DNA from 2 places in the Caballeronia sp. SL1002 genome. Region 1 is predicted to be linked to the other one. Evidence: riboswitches for the same ligand, from Rfam matches in the RefSeq annotation. Region 1 holds a riboswitch; the other holds the start of a gene.
What was found. A riboswitch is a leader RNA that binds a small molecule or an ion and turns the genes downstream of it on or off. The one in region 1 is predicted to bind thiamine pyrophosphate.
Positions count from the first base shown of each region.

Region 1 (9,751 bases):
CGCCGGCGTGCATGCCGGGCGTGCGCCGCGCGCGTTGATCGAGGCGATGGACCGGTTGATGTCCGGAGGCGCGGCATGAGCGCGGCGGAAGCGAGGGAAGCGCAGGAAGCGCAGGAAGCGCGCGACGGCGACGACAGCACGGCGCTGGCCGAGGGTTTCGCGCGGCGGATCGGCGTGCTCGCCGAGCGCTTGCGTGCGAATCCGGCCAGCGTGCGTTGGGCGAAGCGCGCGGCGTTCGCCGTGAGCCGCGCGACGACGCAGGGACACGTCTGCGTCTCGCTTGCCGCGCTCGCGCAACGTTACGGCGAGGACGCCGGCCTGGCGCGTGATGCGTTGCTCGCGAGCGGGGTCGCGTGCGGCGACGAGGATGCCCCGGAAGATCTGCTGCCGCTCGTGATCGACCGTGCTGGGCGAATTTATCTCGCGCGCTATTTCGACTACGAGCGGCGGCTCGCAACGGCGCTGGTCGCGCGGGCGGCGCCGCTGGAGACGGCGGCGACCGAACCTGCCGCGATGACGGCCAACGTGGCCCGCGTCGCCCGCTATTTCGAGACGCAGAAGGAGGCGGGCATCGACTGGCAGCGCGTCGCCGCGCTCGTCGCGCTGTCTGGACGGCTGACGGTGGTGAGCGGCGGGCCGGGGACGGGCAAGACGACGACGGTCGTCGGCGTGCTGGCGTGCCTGCTCGACGCCGATCCGAACCTGCGGATCGCGCTCGCCGCGCCCACCGGGAAGGCCGCGCAGCGCATGCAGGAAGCGTTGATCGAGCGTTCGTCGGCGTTGCCGGCCGCGCTCGCCGCGCGTCTGCCGCGCACGTCGTTCACGCTGCAACGCCTGCTCGGGACGCTGGCGTCGGGCGGCTTTCGTCATCATCGCGGTAACCCATTGCCTTACGACGTGATCGTGGTCGATGAAGCGTCGATGATCGACGTCGCGCTCGCCGCACATCTGCTCGAAGCGCTCGGCGCCGATGCGCGTCTCGTCATGCTCGGCGACAAGGACCAGCTCGCCGCCGTCGAGGCCGGCGCGGTCTTCGCCGAACTGAGCGCGCGGCCCGAGTTCAGCGTGGCGGGCGCGGCGCGGATCGCGGGCGCGTTATCGGTGACGCCCGCGGAGTTCATGGCCGCGCTGCCGAACGCAGGTTCTCAGCCAACGCAACCACGCGCCGAAACGGATCTCGCCGACGCCGATTTTCTCATCGACGAAGGCTACGCCGCATTGCATGCCGTCGCGTCCGAGCCGTGGCAACCGGCCGAGGCGGAAACGGCATCCGGCGCGCTCACCGATTGCGTCGTGTGGCTCGAACGCAATTACCGCTTCGGACTGGATTCGGCAATCGGCCGCTTGTCCACCGCGATCCGGCGCGGCGACGCGAACGCCGCGCTTGGCGTGCTCGCGGCATCGGACACTGCGGCCGTGCTGATCGACGACGCCGCGCCCAGCTTGTCGGCGCGCACCATCGCGCGGCTCGGCGCGGGCTTCACGCCGTATTCGGACGCTCTTTCGGCGGCGCTCGACCGAGGCGCGGGCGCGGATCTGGACACCGACGCCGCCGTCGCGCTCTTCGACGCGCTGAATCTGTTTCGCGTGCTCTGCGCGACCCGGCACGGGGCGCGGGGCGTCGAGGAACTCAACGCGCGGATGTCCGCGTTCGTGCGCGAGCGCTCGCGCGTGACGCTCGCACTCGGCGCGCAGTGGTTCGCGGGCCGGCCGGTGATCGTCACGCGCAACGACTACGCGCTCGGTCTGTTCAATGGCGATATCGGCATCGCGCTGCCCGCTGCGGACGGCGCGCTGCGCGTTGCGTTCCGGATCGCGGATGGAACTTTGCGGCATGTTTCGCCCGCCGCGCTCCCGCCGCACGAAACCGCGTTCGCGCTAACCGTGCACAAGTCGCAGGGCTCGGAGTTCGAGCACGCGGCCTTGGTGTTGCCGAACGCGTTTAGCCGCGTGCTGTCGCGCGAACTCGTTTATACGGCGGTGACGCGGGCGAAACGGCGGATCGACGTGATCGGCGCGGCGAGCGTGTTTGCCGAGGCGCTGGCAAGTCCGACCCGCCGCGATTCGGGTCTCGGCGCGCGGATCAAAGCGTCGGTCGCGTCTTCTGTGGAGCATTCGGCATGACCGACTTCCTCGCGATCCCGCCCAACGAGGTCGAACTGACCGCCGTCCGCGCGCAAGGCGCAGGCGGCCAGAACGTCAACAAAGTTTCGAGCGCGATTCATTTGCGCTTCGACATTCGCGCATCGTCGCTGCCCGAGCCGATCAAGCTGCGCTTGCTCGCGTTACGCGATCATCGTGTGACGCGCGACGGCGTGATCATTATCAAGTCACAGGAATACCGCACGCAGGACATGAATCGCGCGGCCGCGATGGCGCGTCTCGATGAACTCGTGCGCAGCGTCAGCGTGACGCGGCGCGCGCGCGTCGCGACCAAGCCGACCCGCGCGTCGCAGCGGCGGCGGGTCGAAGGTAAGGTGCGGCGCGGCGAGATCAAGGCGGGGCGAGGTCGCGTGGACGGGGACTAAGCCGCGCCAACGCGAATGCAATGCAGGTCCGACGCGAGTGCGACGCGAATGCGACGCGAATTCAATGCGGAATCATCCACGTCAGGACGTTCTGTTGCAGCCATACCAGCAGGCCGAGCAACACCGTGAGCAGGATCGAATGCTTGAACGTGCGGGCGAAAACCACGCCTTCCTTGCCCTTGAGTTCGGTTGTCGCCACACCGGTCGAGATGTTCTGCGGCGAGATCATCTTGCCCATCACGCCGCCCGAGGAATTGGTGGCGGCCATCAGGATCGGGTTGAGGTTCAACTGGCGCGCGGCCACCACCTGCAAATTGCCGAACAGCGCATTGCCGGATGTGTCGCTGCCTGACAGGAACACCGCGACCCAGCCGAGGAACGCCGAGACCAGCGGAAAGAACGCGCCGACCGAGGCAACGCCCAGCCCGAGCGTGTAGGTCATGCCCGAATAGTTCATCAGATAGGCGAGGCCGACGATCGTCGCGACCGTGAAGATCGCGATGCGCGTCTGGATCCAGGTATCGGCGAGAGCGTGGCCGAATTCGCGCGGCGGCAGTTTGACCAGAAGCGCGGTGATGATCGCGGCGACGAGGATGGCCGTGCCCGTCGCGAGCGGCTGGAAGTCCCAGATCGCGCCGTAAGGGGTGTTGTAGAGCGTGATAAAGACGGCTTTATCGAGACCCGGCCAAGGAATCTTCACGTCGCCGATAAGAAAGATCTTAAGCACCGTCCACACGATCACGACCACCGCCACGACGATCCACGGCAGCCAGCCCTGCGCGCCCGAGACGGTCGTGCGGGTGACGCCCGCGCGGTCCACGTTCACCGCGAAGCGCTCGTCCATCGCGGGTTTCCAGACGCGCAGGAAACCGATCGTGAGGATGAGTGAGACGAGCGACGAAAGCACATCGGTAAGCGAATAGCTGATGTAGTTCGAGGTGACGAACTGCGTGAGCGCGAAACTGCCGCCGGAGACGAGCAGCACCGGCCACACCCGCAGCATGTTGCGAAAGCCCGCGTACACGCCGATCACGTAGAACGGCAAAAGCAGCGCGAAGAACGGCAACTGGCGGCCGACCATCTTCGCCAGCAGGTCGGTGGGCAAGTGCGTGACCGCGCCGAGCACGGTGATCGGCACGCCGAGCGCACCGAACGCCACCGGCGCGGTGTTGAAGATCAGCGTGAACGTGAGCGCTTCGAGCGTCGGGAAACCGAGCAGGATCAGGAGCGAACTGGTGATGGCGATCGGCGTGCCGAAGCCCGAAATGCCTTCGAGCAGCGCGCCGAACGAAAAACCGATCACGATCAGCACGATGCGCCGGTCGTTCGGCAGGTTATCGATCATCCAGACGCGAAATGCGTCGAAGCGGCCCGAGCGTTGCGCGATGTTGTAGAGCAGGATCGCCGCGAACACGATCCACATGACCGGCCAGAGCGCGAAGACGGCGCCCGCCGCGATGGCGTCGGCGGCAAGCGGGACGGGAAAGTGCCAGCCCGCAATCGCCACAATCACCCCGACCACGAGTCCCGCGAGCGACGCCTGCCACGCTGGCCGGCGAGCCACGCCGAGCATGAGCAACACGACGACGATAGGCAACGCGGCCACGACGAACGACAGCGCGAGCGAGTCCGCTACCGGCTTGAGCAGTTGATGGAACATCTCGTCTCCGTATTTTTTATGGATATGAGCATCTGCCGAACGGCCTTGAGCACATGGAGTCCGAGTAGTTCGGCGGGCGAAGCGCGCGGCGAGCGGCTCAAGCCTTACGGCAATTCAATCGACTTAAGCAATCGACTTAAGCAATCGACTTAAGCATCCGCCTAATGCGCACCGGTTAAGCATAGGTTGAGGTTTGCATCCGTCAAGTTAGGAATGCCCGCAGACGGAAGTCGAGATGCTGCGTTTGCGTTCGCGGAGCACGCCTGATGGCACCGGGAGGCACCCGGTTTGCCAAAAATCTAACCCTTCGCGGTTTCGGCTGATACCGGCTTGGCCTCGCGCAGGTCGCGAAACACCCACATGCCGAGCACGCCAAAGCACGCCACAAGCCAGGCCACAAAGAAAGCGAAGACGAGCATGTCCAGATCCCCGAGACGGTCAGGCAACGGTCGATCAACCGTCGCGATGGCCGAAAAGAGCGAAATTCGTGCCTGAGCTGTCGGGACATGGACAGAAGCTTGTCCTGTAAGGCTGGGCGTATGCGTGGGAATGGTCCCGCACACGGTCGCTCCTCCCGCACCGTGGGAAACTGTTACAAGACAGTGACGCCGCACGCGTGCCCCACGCAGATGCGATCGCGGAGAACTCTTCAGCAGTCGTCAGTGATGGTGATGGCCACCACCGCCGCCATACCAGCCGAAGCCGAGCGAAATGGATGGACCGCCATAACCGTAATAAGCCGGATAGGGTGCGTAGGCGGGATAAACGGGATAGGGCGGTGGATACGGCGGGTAGTAAGCCGGATAGCTCGGCGCATACACGACCGTGGGCGCAGGCGCGGGCGGTTGCGCGGTGGTGTAGGTCTGCGTGGAGCCTTGCGTGGCATCGACATTCGCGGACGCTTGCCCGACAGGCACTTCGCGTTGCGTCGAAGCGCTGCTTACGACCGGATAACCCGGATACGCTGGATACGCATAGCCGTAGGGGACGTAATAGCAACCGCTCAGTGCTGCGGCGGCGCTCAACGCCGCCAGTGCCAGTTTCGCGTTCATGGTCCTGCTCCTGTCTGCCCACACCGACGTTTCATTCGCAGATATTTCGTGTCGGTAGAAGGAGCTTAGCCCATCGCCGGACACCGCGATCAACCGCTCGCGAGGCCAATTGTTTCGGCTTATTTCAAGCCGACGGCGCGTGCGTGCATCGGTTAAAAACGCGCACCGCTGCGCCGCCGAAATCCTTACTTTCCGACCTGATTGCCGATCACGCCGCCAACCGCCGCGCCGCCCAAAGTAGATAACGCGCTGCCGCCGATCGCTGCCCCCGCGACGCCGCCCGCGCCCGCGCCGATCGCGGTATCGCGTTGACGAGTGCTCATGCTGTCGCAGGCCGACAGGCCACCGGCGAGCGCTAGAACGAGCGCCGCGACGCCAATGTGTTTAGTCGTTTTCATTTCAACTCTCCGGTACGTTTTGGTTTGATAAAGGTGGTACGGATTGGGCTGGAAACGGCGGGCGCTCTCATCCTGTTGTACGGGCATGAAGATGCTGGCCGATTCTGCATGTCTAGAAGCACGGAAGATGCCCGCGCGGGTAAACGCAAACGGCCCGCCGCGAGGCAGGCCGTGTGCGTCAACTGTTTGCAGCAACCGCGTGCAATAACTTCAAGCGCGACGCCTACGTGCGCTGATAAATCTCCGCACCCTTCTTCACGAACTCGATCGCCTTCGTCTGCATGCCTTGCGTGAGCGCCTCGCTATCGGACACGCCTTGCTTGGCCGCGTAGTCGCGCACGTCCTGCGTGATCTTCATCGAGCAGAAATGCGGACCGCACATCGAGCAGAAATGCGCGACCTTCGCCGAATCCTTCGGCAGCGTTTCGTCGTGGAATTCGCGCGCCTTGTCCGGATCGAGGCCGAGGTTGAACTGGTCGTCCCAGCGGAACTCGAAACGCGCCTTCGACAGCGCGTTGTCACGCACCTGCGCGCCCGGATGGCCCTTCGCCAGATCGGCGGCGTGCGCGGCAAGCTTGTACGTGATGATGCCGACCTTCACGTCGTCCTTGTTCGGCAAGCCGAGATGCTCCTTCGGCGTGACATAGCAGAGCATCGCCGTGCCGAACCAGCCGATCATCGCCGCCCCGATGCCCGAGGTGATGTGGTCGTAGCCCGGCGCGATGTCGGTCGTGAGCGGCCCGAGCGTGTAGAACGGCGCTTCGTCGCACCACTCCAGTTGCAGGTCCATGTTCTCCTTGATGAGCTGCATCGGCACGTGGCCCGGACCTTCGATCATCACCTGCACGTCATGCTTCCACGCGATCTGCGTGAGTTCGCCGAGCGTTTTCAGTTCGCCGAGCTGCGCTTCGTCGTTGGCGTCGTAGATCGAACCGGGACGCAGGCCGTCGCCGAGCGAGAACGAGACGTCGTACTGCTTCATGATCTCGCAGATGTCTTCGAAGTGCTCGTACAGGAAGCTTTCCTTGTGATGCGCGAGGCACCACTTCGCCATGATCGAGCCGCCGCGCGAGACGATGCCCGTCATGCGGTTCGCGGTCAGCGGCACGTATTGCAGGCGCACGCCCGCGTGGATCGTGAAGTAATCGACGCCTTGCTCGGCCTGCTCGATCAGCGTGTCGCGGAAAATTTCCCAGGTCAGATCTTCAGCTTTGCCGTTGACCTTTTCGAGCGCCTGATAGATCGGCACCGTGCCGATCGGCACCGGGCTATTGCGGATGATCCACTCGCGGGTCTCGTGAATATGCTTGCCGGTCGAAAGGTCCATGACCGTGTCGCCGCCCCAGCGGATCGCCCAGGTCATCTTGTCGACTTCCTCGCCGATCGACGACGTCACTGCCGAGTTGCCGATATTCGCGTTGATCTTCACGAGGAAATTACGGCCGATGATCATCGGCTCCGATTCCGGGTGATTGATATTCGCCGGAATGATCGCGCGGCCGCGCGCGACTTCCTCGCGGACGAACTCCGGCGTGATCGAGCTCAGCGCGTTGGGTCCGAACGCGGTGGCGCCGAACGCCTGGCCCGGATGCTGGCGGCCCATCATCTTCGCGAGCTTTTCGCCGTTCGGGCCGCTCGTGCGCAGACTTTCGAGGTATTCGGCGCGCCGCTGATTCTCGCGGATCGCGATGTATTCCATCTCCGGCGTGACGATGCCCTGCCGCGCGTAGTGCATCTGCGAGACGTTCTTGCCGGCGATTGCGCGGCGCGGCGTGCGATGCAGGCCGGGGAAACGCAGGTCGGCGGTGGCGGCATCGGCGGCGCGCTCGCGGCCGAATTCGCTCGACAGGCCTGAGAGGTTTTCCGTATCGCCGCGCGCTTCGATCCAGCGCTGACGCAGCGCGGGCAGGCCCGAACGAATGTCGATGGCGGCGTCCGGATCGCTATAGGGGCCGGACGTGTCGTACACATAGACCGGCGGATTTTTCTCGCCGCCGAAACTGTCGGAGGTATCCGACTGCGTGATTTCGCGCATCGGCACGCGGATATCCGGCTGCGAGCCGGTCACGTAGACCTTGCGCGAATTCGGCAGCGGGGCGATGGCGAGCGCGTCGACGACTGCATCGGCGGAAAGGAATTTCGGATTGGCATTCATTGCTGTTTCTCCTGGGAACGGTTTTTTATCCAGCCGCTCCGGACGAGCGAAAACGCGTCCGGGGCGAACTGATTCAGGAGCTAAACAGGGAGGACTTGACGGAAGAGAGCGGGTTTTGGAGGATCGGCGCGGCGAGTGGAAGAAGACCCTCGTGCGCCGTAAAACCCGAACGCTTCCCTGCGCTGGCATTATCCAGATCAGGTTCAAAGGGTATTTCTCACCCGCGATACACGGGCAAACCCGGCTTGAGCGTGACTCAAACAAGATTTGCGATGTGCAGCGCAGGACCCCCGCGTTAGCAGCCGTCACAGTACACTGCCGCGTGGCGTCTTGGCAACCGTCTTGGCAACGTTCTGTAACGGCCGAGCGTTTCTCGTCAGACCGTACTGCATAATGGCGTTCTCCGCGGATTCAGCGGTGGCGCGGGTTGCCCGAACGTGCCGCGACCGCGTTTGTAAGCGCCCGAGCGCCTGAGTGCCTGAGTGCCTGAGTGCCTGAGTGGCCGAGTGCCCAAGTACCCAAGTACCCAAGTACCCAAGTACCCAAGTACCCAAGTACCCAAGTACCCAAGTACCCAAGTACCCAAGTACCCAAGTACCCAAGTACCCAAGTACCCAAGTACCCAAGTACCCAAGTACCCAAGTATCCAAGTACCCAAGTATCCAAGTACCCAAGTACCCAAGTGCCCAAGTACCCTAACGGCGATTTTTCCGCCTTCTTTTCTAGTGCTCCAACATGTTGTCCTGCCTTGCCCGTCTTGCCGCCATTTCCGCGCGGCATGCGCGTAGTCCGCGGCCCGCTTTCTCCGGGCGTGCCGGTTTTATCGCCGTCGTGGAGTAACGGATGTCCACGCCGCTGCCGCAGAACCGTCCTCCCAAGTTGCCGTTCAATCTTCCCGATCGTTTTCCGTTCCGCCTTCCAGAGACGCAGAAAGGCCGCATCGCGCTGGCGCTGGCGGTCGTTTATATCGTGTGGGGATCGACGTATATGGCGGTGCATTTGTCGCTGCCGTCGTTTCCGCCGTTGATGCTGTCGGGCCTGCGTAATCTGTTCGCGGGGATCGGTCTGTTTATCTTCGCGGCGCGGCGCAAACCTGTCTGGCCGAGCGGCGCGGAAGTCCGCAACGCGGCGCTGGTCGGCACGCTGCTGGTGGGATTATCGAGCGGCATGCTCGCGTTCGGGATGCGCACCGTCGCGACCGGCACGGCTGCCGTGATGGTCGCGACCGTCCCGCTCTTCGCGACGATCATCGCCGCGGTTGCCGGCCGCAAGATCGCGAAGGGCGAGTGGGTCGCGGTCGGGCTGGGTCTCGTCGGGATTGCGCTCCTGAATCACGGCGACCGCTCGACGGGATCGACCGCCGGCAGTTTCGCCATCCTGTGCGGCGCGCTGTTCTGGGCGGGCGGCGCGCATCTGGCCGGACGGCTCAGGTTGCCGTCTGACCTGTTCGTTTCGACGGCGTTGCAGATTGGGTTGGGCGGGTCTATCTCGACGGTGGTCGCCTTGTTGTCGGGCGAGCGGATCGTGAGTATCGGCTTCGTGCCGGGCGTGTCGTTCCTTTACCTGATGCTGATCGGCACGATGTCGGCGTATGTCGCCTATGGCTATTTGATTCGCCACACCAGTCCGATTATTGCGAGCAGTTGCATGTACGTGAATCCCGTTGTCGCGGTGGCGCTTGGATCGGTGCTGCTGGGCGAGGCCATTACGCAATGGACGGTGATTGCGACTGTCGTGATTTTGATTAGCGTCGGGCTGTCGTTTTGGTTTGATTATCGGCGGCGTGGACTGGTCTGAGGTTTTTGCTGGCGCTTTTGCTTTGGTTTGCCTGTGCTTTTTGGGAACTTGCTTTCGTGTAGGTCTATTAGCTCGCCGCTGTGCGCGGCAGCAGTCACTTTCTTTGCTGCTGCAAAGAAAGTAACCAAAGAAAGCAGCGTGACCGTCTAAGTGTCCATCAC
Region 1 covers NZ_JBYMUW010000002.1:1,679,951-1,689,701, reverse strand. The annotation lists gene recB (exodeoxyribonuclease V subunit beta) at 1-79, shown strand, start outside; gene AC3D25_RS10415 (AAA family ATPase) at 76-2,124, shown strand; gene arfB (alternative ribosome rescue aminoacyl-tRNA hydrolase ArfB) at 2,121-2,528, shown strand; gene AC3D25_RS10405 (L-lactate permease) at 2,590-4,188, opposite strand; gene AC3D25_RS10400 (hypothetical protein) at 4,848-5,240, opposite strand; gene AC3D25_RS10395 (YMGG-like glycine zipper-containing protein) at 5,426-5,638, opposite strand; gene thiC (phosphomethylpyrimidine synthase ThiC) at 5,862-7,793, opposite strand; TPP riboswitch at 7,950-8,095, opposite strand; gene AC3D25_RS10385 (EamA family transporter) at 8,637-9,590, shown strand.

Region 2 (9,751 bases), 1.5 Mb from region 1:
CCGCGACGCGCGCGAGCGGCGTGCCGTTCGGCAGCGCGAGGCGCACGCCCTTCGTGGTCAGCGCGCTCGCGCTCACGTAATGCAGGTTGATGCCGCCGTGCGCGGTCGCGGGCGAGATCGCTTCCTTAACGTGCGTGGCGCGCATCACGCGCTTGAATTCGCGCAGACGATTCACCGTGGCGCGCCACTCGACCAAGGTCGAATAGCTGTTGATGAACCACGAAAACGAATCGCTGACCGTCCCGAACGCCGATGAAATCTGCATCAGCACGCCGAACGAGAACGCACCGGCAAAGTAGCGCGGCGCGGCGACCATGATCGGGAAGATGATCGCGATCTGGCCGTAGAAGCTCAACACGAAGGTCATGCGCTTCGTGTACTTCATGATGAGCCACCAGTTGTCGCGGATGCGCGCAAAGATCGTCTTTGCGTTGTCCGTTTCCGTCGCGATGCCGTCGTAGAAGGCGATCTGCTCGGCGTTCTCCCGCACGCGAATCAGGCCGAAGCGGAAATCCGCCTCCACTTTCTGCTGCTGATAATTGATCGACACGAGGGGATGGCCGACCTTCTGAATGATCAGCGAGCCCACGATCGCGTACAGCGCGGCGGCCCAGACCATGTAGCCGGGAATCACGAGCGGCGTGCCCAGCACCGTCAGCGAGAGCGCGCCCGCGATGGTCCAGAGAATCGTGATGAACGTGACGAGCGTGACCAGCGTGGAAAGCAGGTCGAGCGAGAGCGAAAGCGTGGTGGTGGCGAACGACTGGAGGTCGTCGCTGATCCGCTGGTCGGGGTTATCCGCGAGCCGGTCGCGCTCGATCCGGTAGAACGCGCGGTCGCCGAGCCACTGTTCGAGATAGCGGTTGGTCAGCCACTGACGCCAGCGGAAACCGAGCATCTGCCGCAAATATCTGCCGTAGACCGCGAGCAGGATGTACGCGAACGCGAGGCCGGTGAAAACGAGAAGAAGCTGAGGGAAGTCGTGGACGTTCTTGCTTTGCAGCGCGTTGTAGAAGTCGGCGTTCCAGCGGTTGAGCCGGACATTGATCCAGACCACCGTCATGTTGATCGCGATGATCGCAATCAGCAGCGTCCACGCGAACCGTCGTTCCTCCGACACCCAGTAGGGCTTGATCAGGCTCCACGCCGATACTTTGTCGGCTTGCTGCTCTGGATTCTCGATGTTGCCTGGTGTAGTTGTGGTCATGTGCTTCCTGGAGATGATTCTGCCCGGTCAGGCTTCGACTGATGCGCCACGAGCGGTGGGCGCGGGAGACAAGCCGTTCTATTCGATGCGCGGCGAATCCGCCGATTGTTTCCACATTCCCTTAATTGCCGCTTAATACCAAGACTCGTGGGACAGATAAAGGTGCGCGAGCCATTGTGCCAGAGTGCCGGGCGCGTCTGAAAAAAGCCGGGAATCCCCGGTTTGCGGGGCGTTTGGCTTTTATGTTTTAATGATTCTTGACGAAACAGGGGTGCTTCGCGCGCCGCTTGTCCGCTCTGTCCGCGCCTTCACGGCGCTCGGAACGAAACGACAAGCCACGCGACGAGGCTGAGAGACACCCTTTGCACCCGATCCGGGTAATACCGGCGAGGGAAGTTTCCGGAAACCCGCGTGGTTTCCAGTTTCTTCCAGTAGTTCTCAAATCCGCCGGGCGCGATGCATGCGTGACTTGCATCGCACATCCCCGGCCGGTCTCGCCACTCGTTTCGTCCCGGATCGTGCGTTTTTCTGCCGTATCGATGGATCTCTGGATCGAGGTTGGACATTTCTCGCCTCGAACCGGGTCCGCGTGCTGCAGCCGTTGCTCCGTTGCCCGGGAGGCATTGCATCGTGGATATCGTTGGACTCGTGGGACGAAACGCGCGGCGGCCGGATTTCGCGGTCGTCGGCGGAGGGCTGTGCGGACGGCTCGTGGCGTGGCAGCTAGCGGGCGAGGGGCATCGCGTGGCGCTGTACGAACGAGGCGATGCCGCCGGCACGCAGTCGGCGGCGTGGGTCGCAGCCGCCATGCTCGCGCCGCTCGCGGAGGCGGCGAGCGCGGAACTGCTCATCACCGAGCTTGGCGCGGCGTCGCTCGAACGCTGGCCGGCGTTGATCGCGGATCTCCCGGAACCGGTCTTTTTCCAGCGACGCGGCACGCTGGTCGTGTGGCACGCGGGCGATCGCGCCGAAGCGCCGCTCTTCGAGCGGCGGCTGCGTGCCAACGCGCCGCCCGCGCTGCTGGACCAAGGGCTCGTCAAACTGACAGGCGCGGCGCAACTCAACGCGGCCGAACCCGCGCTCGGCACGCGCTTTGGGCAGGGCTGGCTGCTGCCGCAGGAAGGCCAGCTCGATAACCGGCAGGTGCTGCGCGCGCTTGCTGCCGGTCTGGCGGCGCGCGGCGTGGAGACGCAGTGGAATACGCCCATCGATGCCGCGATGCCGGACGCGCGTTTCGTGATCGATTGTCGCGGGCTCGGCGGCAAACCCGCGTGGCCCGCGCTGCGCGGCATTCGCGGCGAAGTGGCGCGCGTGCATGCGCCCGGAATCGGCCTGAGCCGGCCGGTGCGGTTGCTGCATCCGCGTTATCCGCTTTATATCGCGCCGAAACAGGACGATCTGTACGTGATCGGCGCGACCGAGGTGGAGGGCGAAGACATGTCGCCGATGACCGTGCGCTCGGCGCTCGAACTCCTGAGCGCGGCGTTCGCGGTGCATCCGGGTTTCGGCGAGGCGCGCATCCTCGAGCTCAACACGCAATGCCGTCCGACGCTGCCGGACCATCGTCCGGCCATCGTCTGGGACGGCGCGCGGACCGTGCGCGTGAACGGGCTGTACCGGCACGGCTTCATGATCGCGCCGGAAGTGGCGCGCACGGCAGCGCTGCTGGCCGAAGCGCTGCTCGCGCAAACCGTCGCGACCCCCGCTTCCTTCGACGACTGGCGCAGCCACGCGCGCTGGCCCGACTTGCTGCGCGGCGAGTACGCCGCCGCGGCGCATCACGCAACGACACCATGAATATCCATATCAATCAGAAGCCCTTCACGCTCGACGAACCCGCCACCGTGACCGACGCCCTCGCCGCGTTCGGCGCGTCGCCGCCTTACGCCGTCGCGCTCAACGGGCAGTTCGTCGCACGCGGCCAGCACGCATCGAAGGTGCTCGCGGCAGGCGACAAGCTCGATGTCGTATCGCCGGTCGCCGGCGGCTGAACTCACTTTTAGGCCCTCATCATGTCCAAAATCACCACCGCCGACACGCTCGCGCTCTATGGCGAATCCTTCCCGAGCCGCGTCTTGCTCGGCACGTCGCGCTATCCGTCGCTGCAATCGCTGTCGGATTCCATCGACGCCGCCCGCCCCGGCATGGTCACGGTCGCGCTACGCCGCCAATCGGCGACGGGCGAAGCCGGATTCTTCGACGTGCTCAAGCGCCACGGCGTCGCGCTGCTGCCGAACACGGCGGGTTGCCAGACTGTCGACGAAGTCATCAATACGGCGCAGATGGCGCGTGAACTGTTCGAAACGCCGTGGTTGAAGCTCGAACTGATCGGCGACGACTACACGCTCCAGCCCGATCCGATCGGTCTGGTCGAGGCCGCGGCGAAGCTGATCCGCGACGGTTTCAAGGTGCTGCCGTATTGCACGGAGGATCTGGTAATCGGACGGCGTCTGCTGGACGCCGGATGCGAGGCGCTGATGCCGTGGGGCGCGCCGATCGGCACGGGCAAGGGCGTGACGAATCCGTATGGGCTGCGCACGCTACGCGAGCGCTTGCCGGACGTGCCGCTGATCGTCGATGCCGGGCTTGGCGTGCCGTCGCACGCGTGTCAGGTGATGGAGTGGGGCTTCGACGGCGTGCTGCTGAACACGGCGGTGTCGCAGGCGACTTTTCCGCCACAGATGGCGCGCGCGTTCGCTCTGGGCGTCGAAGCCGGGCGCATGGCTTTTCTGGCCGGCCCGATGGCCGAGCGCGATAGCGCCGAAGCGAGCACGCCGGTGGTCGGCATGCCGTTCTGGCATCAGGACGGGAGCGCGGCATGAGCCTTTTGAACCGTGAAATTTTCTGGCCGCCCGCGGACGAACTGAACGAAGTGGCCGAGCGAATCCGGACGCGTCTCGGCGACTGGCCCGCGGCGTCCGCGCCGTGGCGCCTCTGCCTGAGCACACCGGACGCATTGCAGCGCGGCGACGTCGTGGTGTTCACCGAAGCGCCGGGTGACGCCGACGCCGCGCGCATTCTCGCGGCGGGCGCCGGCGTACTGGAAATGCACGCGGGCCGCGCCGTGCTGCGTACCGGCGACGAGCGTTTCGCACTGGAAGGCGAGTACACCGACGACTGGCTCGCCGCGTTCGCCGCGTTTCTCGACTGCGATTTCGCGCCGCACGACGCGCTCGTGCTCGCTTTCGCGTGGCGTCCGGCGAATCTCGATTTGCCCGACGCATGGCCGGTCGATTTCGCGACTTTTCCCGCTGTCGCCGATCTGCCCGCCGCGCCGGAAACGGCGTTTCTGCCTTGTCCCGCGCGGCTCGGGTTGTATCCGGTGCTGCCGAGCGCGGACTGGGTCGAGCGCGTGCTCGATCTGGGCGTAGAGACCGCGCAATTGCGCCGCAAGACCACGGACGCCGCCGATCTCCGGTCCGAAATCGCGCGCGCGGTGACGGCGGGGCGCAGACACCAGGCGCAGCTTTTCATCAACGATCACTGGCGCGAGGCGATCGACGCGGGCGCGTACGGCGTGCATCTCGGGCAGGAAGACGTGCAGACCGCCGACCTCGCCGCCATCGCGCGCGCGGGCGTGCGGCTCGGCTTATCGACCCACGGCTATTACGAGATGTTGCGCGCGCTGCATTTCCGGCCGAGCTACCTGGCGCTCGGCGCCGTTTTCCCGACCACCACCAAGATCATGCCGACCGCGCCGCAAGGACTGGCCCGGCTGGCACGTTACGTGCGCTTGCTCGACGGCCGCGTGCCGCTGGTGGCGATCGGCGGGATCGATGCTGCGGTGCTCCGCGATGTGCTGGCGACGGGTGTCGGCAGCGCGGGCGTGGTACGCGCTGTAACCGAAGCGCCGGATACGTCGGCGGCCGTTACTGCGCTGCAACACGAATTCGCGCGATAATGCGGCAGATTCGAAACAAATCACCGTCGAAAAGGTAGGCCAAAGCACCGCTTTTGCGCAGGCCCTATAATTCGGCCTCCCGCGTAAAAGGATTGTCAGCCTCCGTGTCAGCTTCCCCAAAGACCTTGCTTGAGCTTCGCGACGTCGACTTCGGTTACGCCGACCGGCTCGTTTTGTCGAACCTGAACATGCGTTTTTCGCGTGGTCAGGTTGTCGCGGTCATGGGCGGATCGGGCTGCGGCAAGACCACCATCCTGCGGTTGATCGGCGGGCTGGTGAAGGCGAAGCGCGGGCAGGTGCTGTTCGGCGGGCAGGACGTCGGTGCGCAAACGCGCGACGGCCTCTACGCGCTGCGCCGGAAAATGGGCATGCTGTTCCAGTTCGGCGCGCTTTTCACCGATCAAACCGTCTTCGAAAACGTCGCGTTCCCGCTGCGCGAACACACCGATCTCCCCGACGAACTCCTCCGCGATCTCGTGCTGATGAAGCTGAACGCGGTCGGACTGCGCGGCGCGCTCGACCTCGCGCCGTCGGAAATTTCGGGCGGCATGGCGCGGCGCGTGGCGTTGGCACGCGCCATCGCGCTCGATCCCGAACTGATGATGTACGACGAGCCGTTCGCCGGTCTCGACCCCATTTCGCTCGGCATCACGGCGAACCTGATCCGCACGCTGAACAGCGCGCTCGGCGCGACGTCCATTCTCGTCACGCATGATGTGCCGGAGTCGTTCGCCATCGCCGATTACGTGTATTTCATCGCGAACGGCGGCATTCTCGCCGAGGGAACGCCCGCCCAGTTGCGCGCGTCCACCGACCCGAGCGTGCGCCAGTTCATCGACGGTGCGCCCGACGGCCCGTTCAAATTCCACTATCCGAGCACGTCGCTCGCGGCGGATTTCGGCATCGGAGGTCAGGCATGATCAGCGCCCTCGGACGCTCGGTGCTCGGCGGCGTCGGTACGATCGGCTATGCGACGCGCTTGTTTCTGCGGCTCGTCGTCGAGTTCTTCGCGCTGCTGCGCCGACCGCGCCTTGTCACGAAACAGATCCATTTCGTCGGTAATTATTCGCTGCTGATCATTGCAGTGTCGGGGCTGTTCGTCGGCTTCGTGCTTGGTTTGCAGGGTTATTACACGCTGAACCGTTATGGTTCGGAACAGGCGCTCGGGCTGCTCGTCGCGCTGTCGCTCGTGCGCGAACTCGGTCCGGTCGTGACCGCGCTCTTGTTCGCCGGGCGCGCGGGCACGTCGCTCACCGCCGAAATCGGCCTGATGAAAGCGGGCGAGCAACTGACCGCGATGGAAATGATGGCCGTCGACCCGGTCAAGGTCGTCCTTTCGCCGCGTCTCTGGGCCGGCATCATTTCGATGCCCATTCTCGCTGCTATTTTCAGCGCGGTCGGCGTGATCGGCGGCTACGTGGTGGGCGTGCTGATGATCGGCGTGGACTCCGGCGCGTTCTGGTCGCAGATGCAAGGCGGCGTGGATGTCTGGCGCGACGTGGGCAACGGCGTCATCAAGAGCGTGGTGTTCGGCTTCGCGGTGACGTTCATCGCACTGTTCCAGGGCTACGAAGCCCGCCCGACGCCGGAAGGCGTGTCGCGCGCGACCACCAAGACGGTCGTGTACGCGTCGCTCGCGGTGCTCGGCCTCGATTTTCTGCTGACGGCACTGATGTTCAGCTAAACACGCTGATTCTGCCCCCGCTCATGGCGCGGGCGTGGCGAAGAGCACAGTGCTCCGGCGCCGGATCTGCGACAAGATTTCTTTGGGAAGACGATGAAAAAGACTGCTCTCGACTTTTGGGTCGGCCTGTTCGTGGTGCTCGGTTTCGTGGCGCTGCTGTTTCTCGCGCTGAAAGCGGGCAACATGAGTTCGCTGTCGTTCCAGCCGACGTACTCAGTGCGGCTGAAATTCGACAATATCGGCGGCCTCAAGGCACGTGCGCCGGTGAAAAGCGCGGGCGTGACCGTGGGCCGCGTCGGCTCGATCGGCTTCGACCAGAACACGTACCAGGCGGTCGTCACGATCGATATCGACAAGCAATACGCATTTCCGAAGGATTCGTCGGCGAAGATCCTGACGTCGGGCCTGCTCGGCGAGCAATACATCGGTCTGGAGCCGGGCGGCGACGACCAGATGCTGAAGAGCGGCGACACCATTTCGATGACGCAATCGGCGGTCGTGCTCGAAAACCTGATCGGACAGTTCCTCTACAACAAGGCGGCGGATTCCGGCGCCTCGAAGGCACCTGCGGCCGCTACAGCGCCGGCCGCTCCGGCGTTTCCGGGCGCGGCCAGCGCCATGGGCGCAAGTGCGGCGAGCCAATAAGGAGAAGGACATGCAGGCGATGCGCGTGAGAAGCGTTGCAATCGTGGTTGCAGTAGGACTGCTGGCCGGCTGTGCGACCGTGACGACGCCCACCAAGGGCGATCCGTTCGAGAGCTACAACCGCACGATGTTCACCGTGAACGACAAGATCGATCAGGTCGCGGTCAAGCCGGTCGCCAAGGCGTATGTCTGGGCGATTCCGGAGCCGGTGCGCAATAGCGTCACGAACTTCTTTTCGAACATCGGCGACGTCTACACCGCCGCGAACAACCTGCTGCAGCTGAAAATTGCCGACGGCGTGTCCGACATCATGCGGGTCGCCATCAATACCGTGTTCGGTGTGGGCGGCCTGTTCGACGTCGCGACCGCCGCAAAGCTGCCGAAGCACACGGCCGATTTCGGCCTGACGCTCGGCCACTATGGCGTTCCGGCCGGTCCGTATGTCGTGCTGCCGCTGCTCGGGCCGAGCACGGTGCGCGACACGAGCGGCCTGGTGGTCGATTATTTCGGCAATCCGATGACCTACATCAAGCCGGATTCGCTCAGCTGGGCGCTCTACGGCGTGAATCTCGTCGATACGCGCGCGAATCTGCTCGGCGCGAGCGATGTGCTCGCGGACGCCGCGCTCGACAAGTATTCGTTCGTGCGCAATGCGTATCTGCAGCGTCGTCAATATCTGTTGACCGGCGGCACGGGCACGCCGGATTACGGCGATACTGCGCTGCCGAACTACGACGACGCGGCAGCCGCGAGCGGTGCAGCGGGTGCTACCGGCGCGTCGGGCGCGGCGGCGACCGCGGCTACGGCGGCATCGGCGACGGCAGTTCCGGCCGCGGCGGCATCGGCGGCGGAAGCGGCGGAAGCGGGCGGCACGGCTTCCGCGCCGGGCGCAGCTTCGGCGCCAGAAGCCGCGTCGGGCAGTTCTACGATTCCGGGCAACCAGATGGTCCCGCCGCGCATTCCGTCGTTCCCGTCGATCCGCCTTCGCTAAACGCATCGCTGTAACAGATTGACAGTATTTTCACCGCTTGAAACGGTGCGCGCCGTGAACTCGGATTGCGCGCCGCGTTCCAACTCAAGCCACTTTTAAGCAGGGTCTGTAATGAAAAAACTTTTTTGGCTTCCCGTTATTGCGATGTTCGTGGCGTTTTGCGGCACGGCATCGGCGCAAACCGTCGACAGCAGTTCGCCGGACGGCATGATCAAGACGATCACGCAACAAGTGCTCGACCAAATCAAGAGCGACAAGCAAATCCAGTCGGGCAGCATCACGCGCATCACGCAACTCGTGAACGAAAAGATCCTGCCGTACACGGATTTCACACGCACGACGCGCCTCGTCATGGGCCGCAACTGGAATACCGCGACGCCGCAGCAGCAAAAGGAAATCGTCGAGCAGTTCAAGATGCTGCTGATCCGCACGTATTCCGGCGCGCTCGCGCAAGTGCGCAACCAGGAAGTCGAGTACAAGCCGTTCCGTGCATCGCCGGAAGATACGGACGTGGTGGTGCGCTCGGTCGTCGTGAACAACGGCTCGCCGATCCAGCTCGATTACCGTCTCTACAAAACGCCGCAAGGTTGGCGCGTGTATGACATCAACGTGCTCGGCGCATGGCTGATTCAGGCTTATCAGCAGCAGTTCAGCGAGCAGATTTCGCAACATGGCGTCGATGGCCTGCTGCAGTTCTTGACGCAGCGCAACCAGCAACTCGCGAGCGGAAAGCAGTCGTGAACACGCGTTCGGGCACAGCGGCCAGCCGCTTCGAAACCGCTGCGAGCCTGACCCACGAGAGCGCGAAGAACGCGCTCGACGCGGGTTTGTCGCGGATTGCGGCAGGCGCTACCGAAGTGGATTGCGCGCCGCTCAAGCGTTTCGATTCATCGGCGCTTGCCGTTTTGCTCGCGTGGCAGCGCGCGGCGTCGGCGCGTGGCGCCGAGCTCGGCGTCGTGAATGTTCCTTCCGGGCTTGCCAGTCTCGCGCAAGCCTACGGCGTCGATACGCTCCTCACCTTCCGACATTGACCCTGCGCTGATGCAGTGCCGGCGCGCTCGGAACCTCTCCCAACGCGCACCGGCCGGCAGGGTGCGCGACTCGGGCCCAGCCGGTTTGTCCTATAATCAAACGTTTTTTCGGCCTTGCACCCGGCCCCTTTTTGGGTCAGTGCCGGTCCTTTTTGCTTCCGTTTCCGCCTATTGAGGCGCCGTCCGCGTGGCGAGCGCACAGTCATGTCAGCCATAGAAATCCGAAACGTCAAGAAGCGCTACAAAGAGCTGCAAGCGCTCAAAGGCGTGAGTCTCGTGGTGGAAGAAGGTG
Region 2 covers NZ_JBYMUW010000002.1:3,202,624-3,212,374, forward strand. The annotation lists gene AC3D25_RS17245 (ABC transporter ATP-binding protein/permease) at 1-1,207, opposite strand, end outside; TPP riboswitch at 1,465-1,619, shown strand; gene AC3D25_RS17250 (FAD-dependent oxidoreductase) at 1,856-3,004, shown strand; gene thiS (sulfur carrier protein ThiS) at 3,001-3,198, shown strand; gene AC3D25_RS17260 (thiazole synthase) at 3,220-4,029, shown strand; gene thiE (thiamine phosphate synthase) at 4,026-5,108, shown strand; gene AC3D25_RS17270 (ABC transporter ATP-binding protein) at 5,213-6,028, shown strand; gene mlaE (lipid asymmetry maintenance ABC transporter permease subunit MlaE) at 6,025-6,792, shown strand; gene mlaD (outer membrane lipid asymmetry maintenance protein MlaD) at 6,886-7,437, shown strand; gene AC3D25_RS17285 (MlaA family lipoprotein) at 7,448-8,428, shown strand; gene AC3D25_RS17290 (MlaC/ttg2D family ABC transporter substrate-binding protein) at 8,540-9,169, shown strand; gene AC3D25_RS17295 (STAS domain-containing protein) at 9,166-9,459, shown strand; gene AC3D25_RS17300 (ABC transporter ATP-binding protein) at 9,664-9,751, shown strand, end outside.
Region 2: it holds a riboswitch for thiamine pyrophosphate, as region 1 does, so the genes downstream of both, AC3D25_RS17250 (FAD-dependent oxidoreductase) here and thiC (phosphomethylpyrimidine synthase ThiC) in region 1, are expected to answer to the same signal.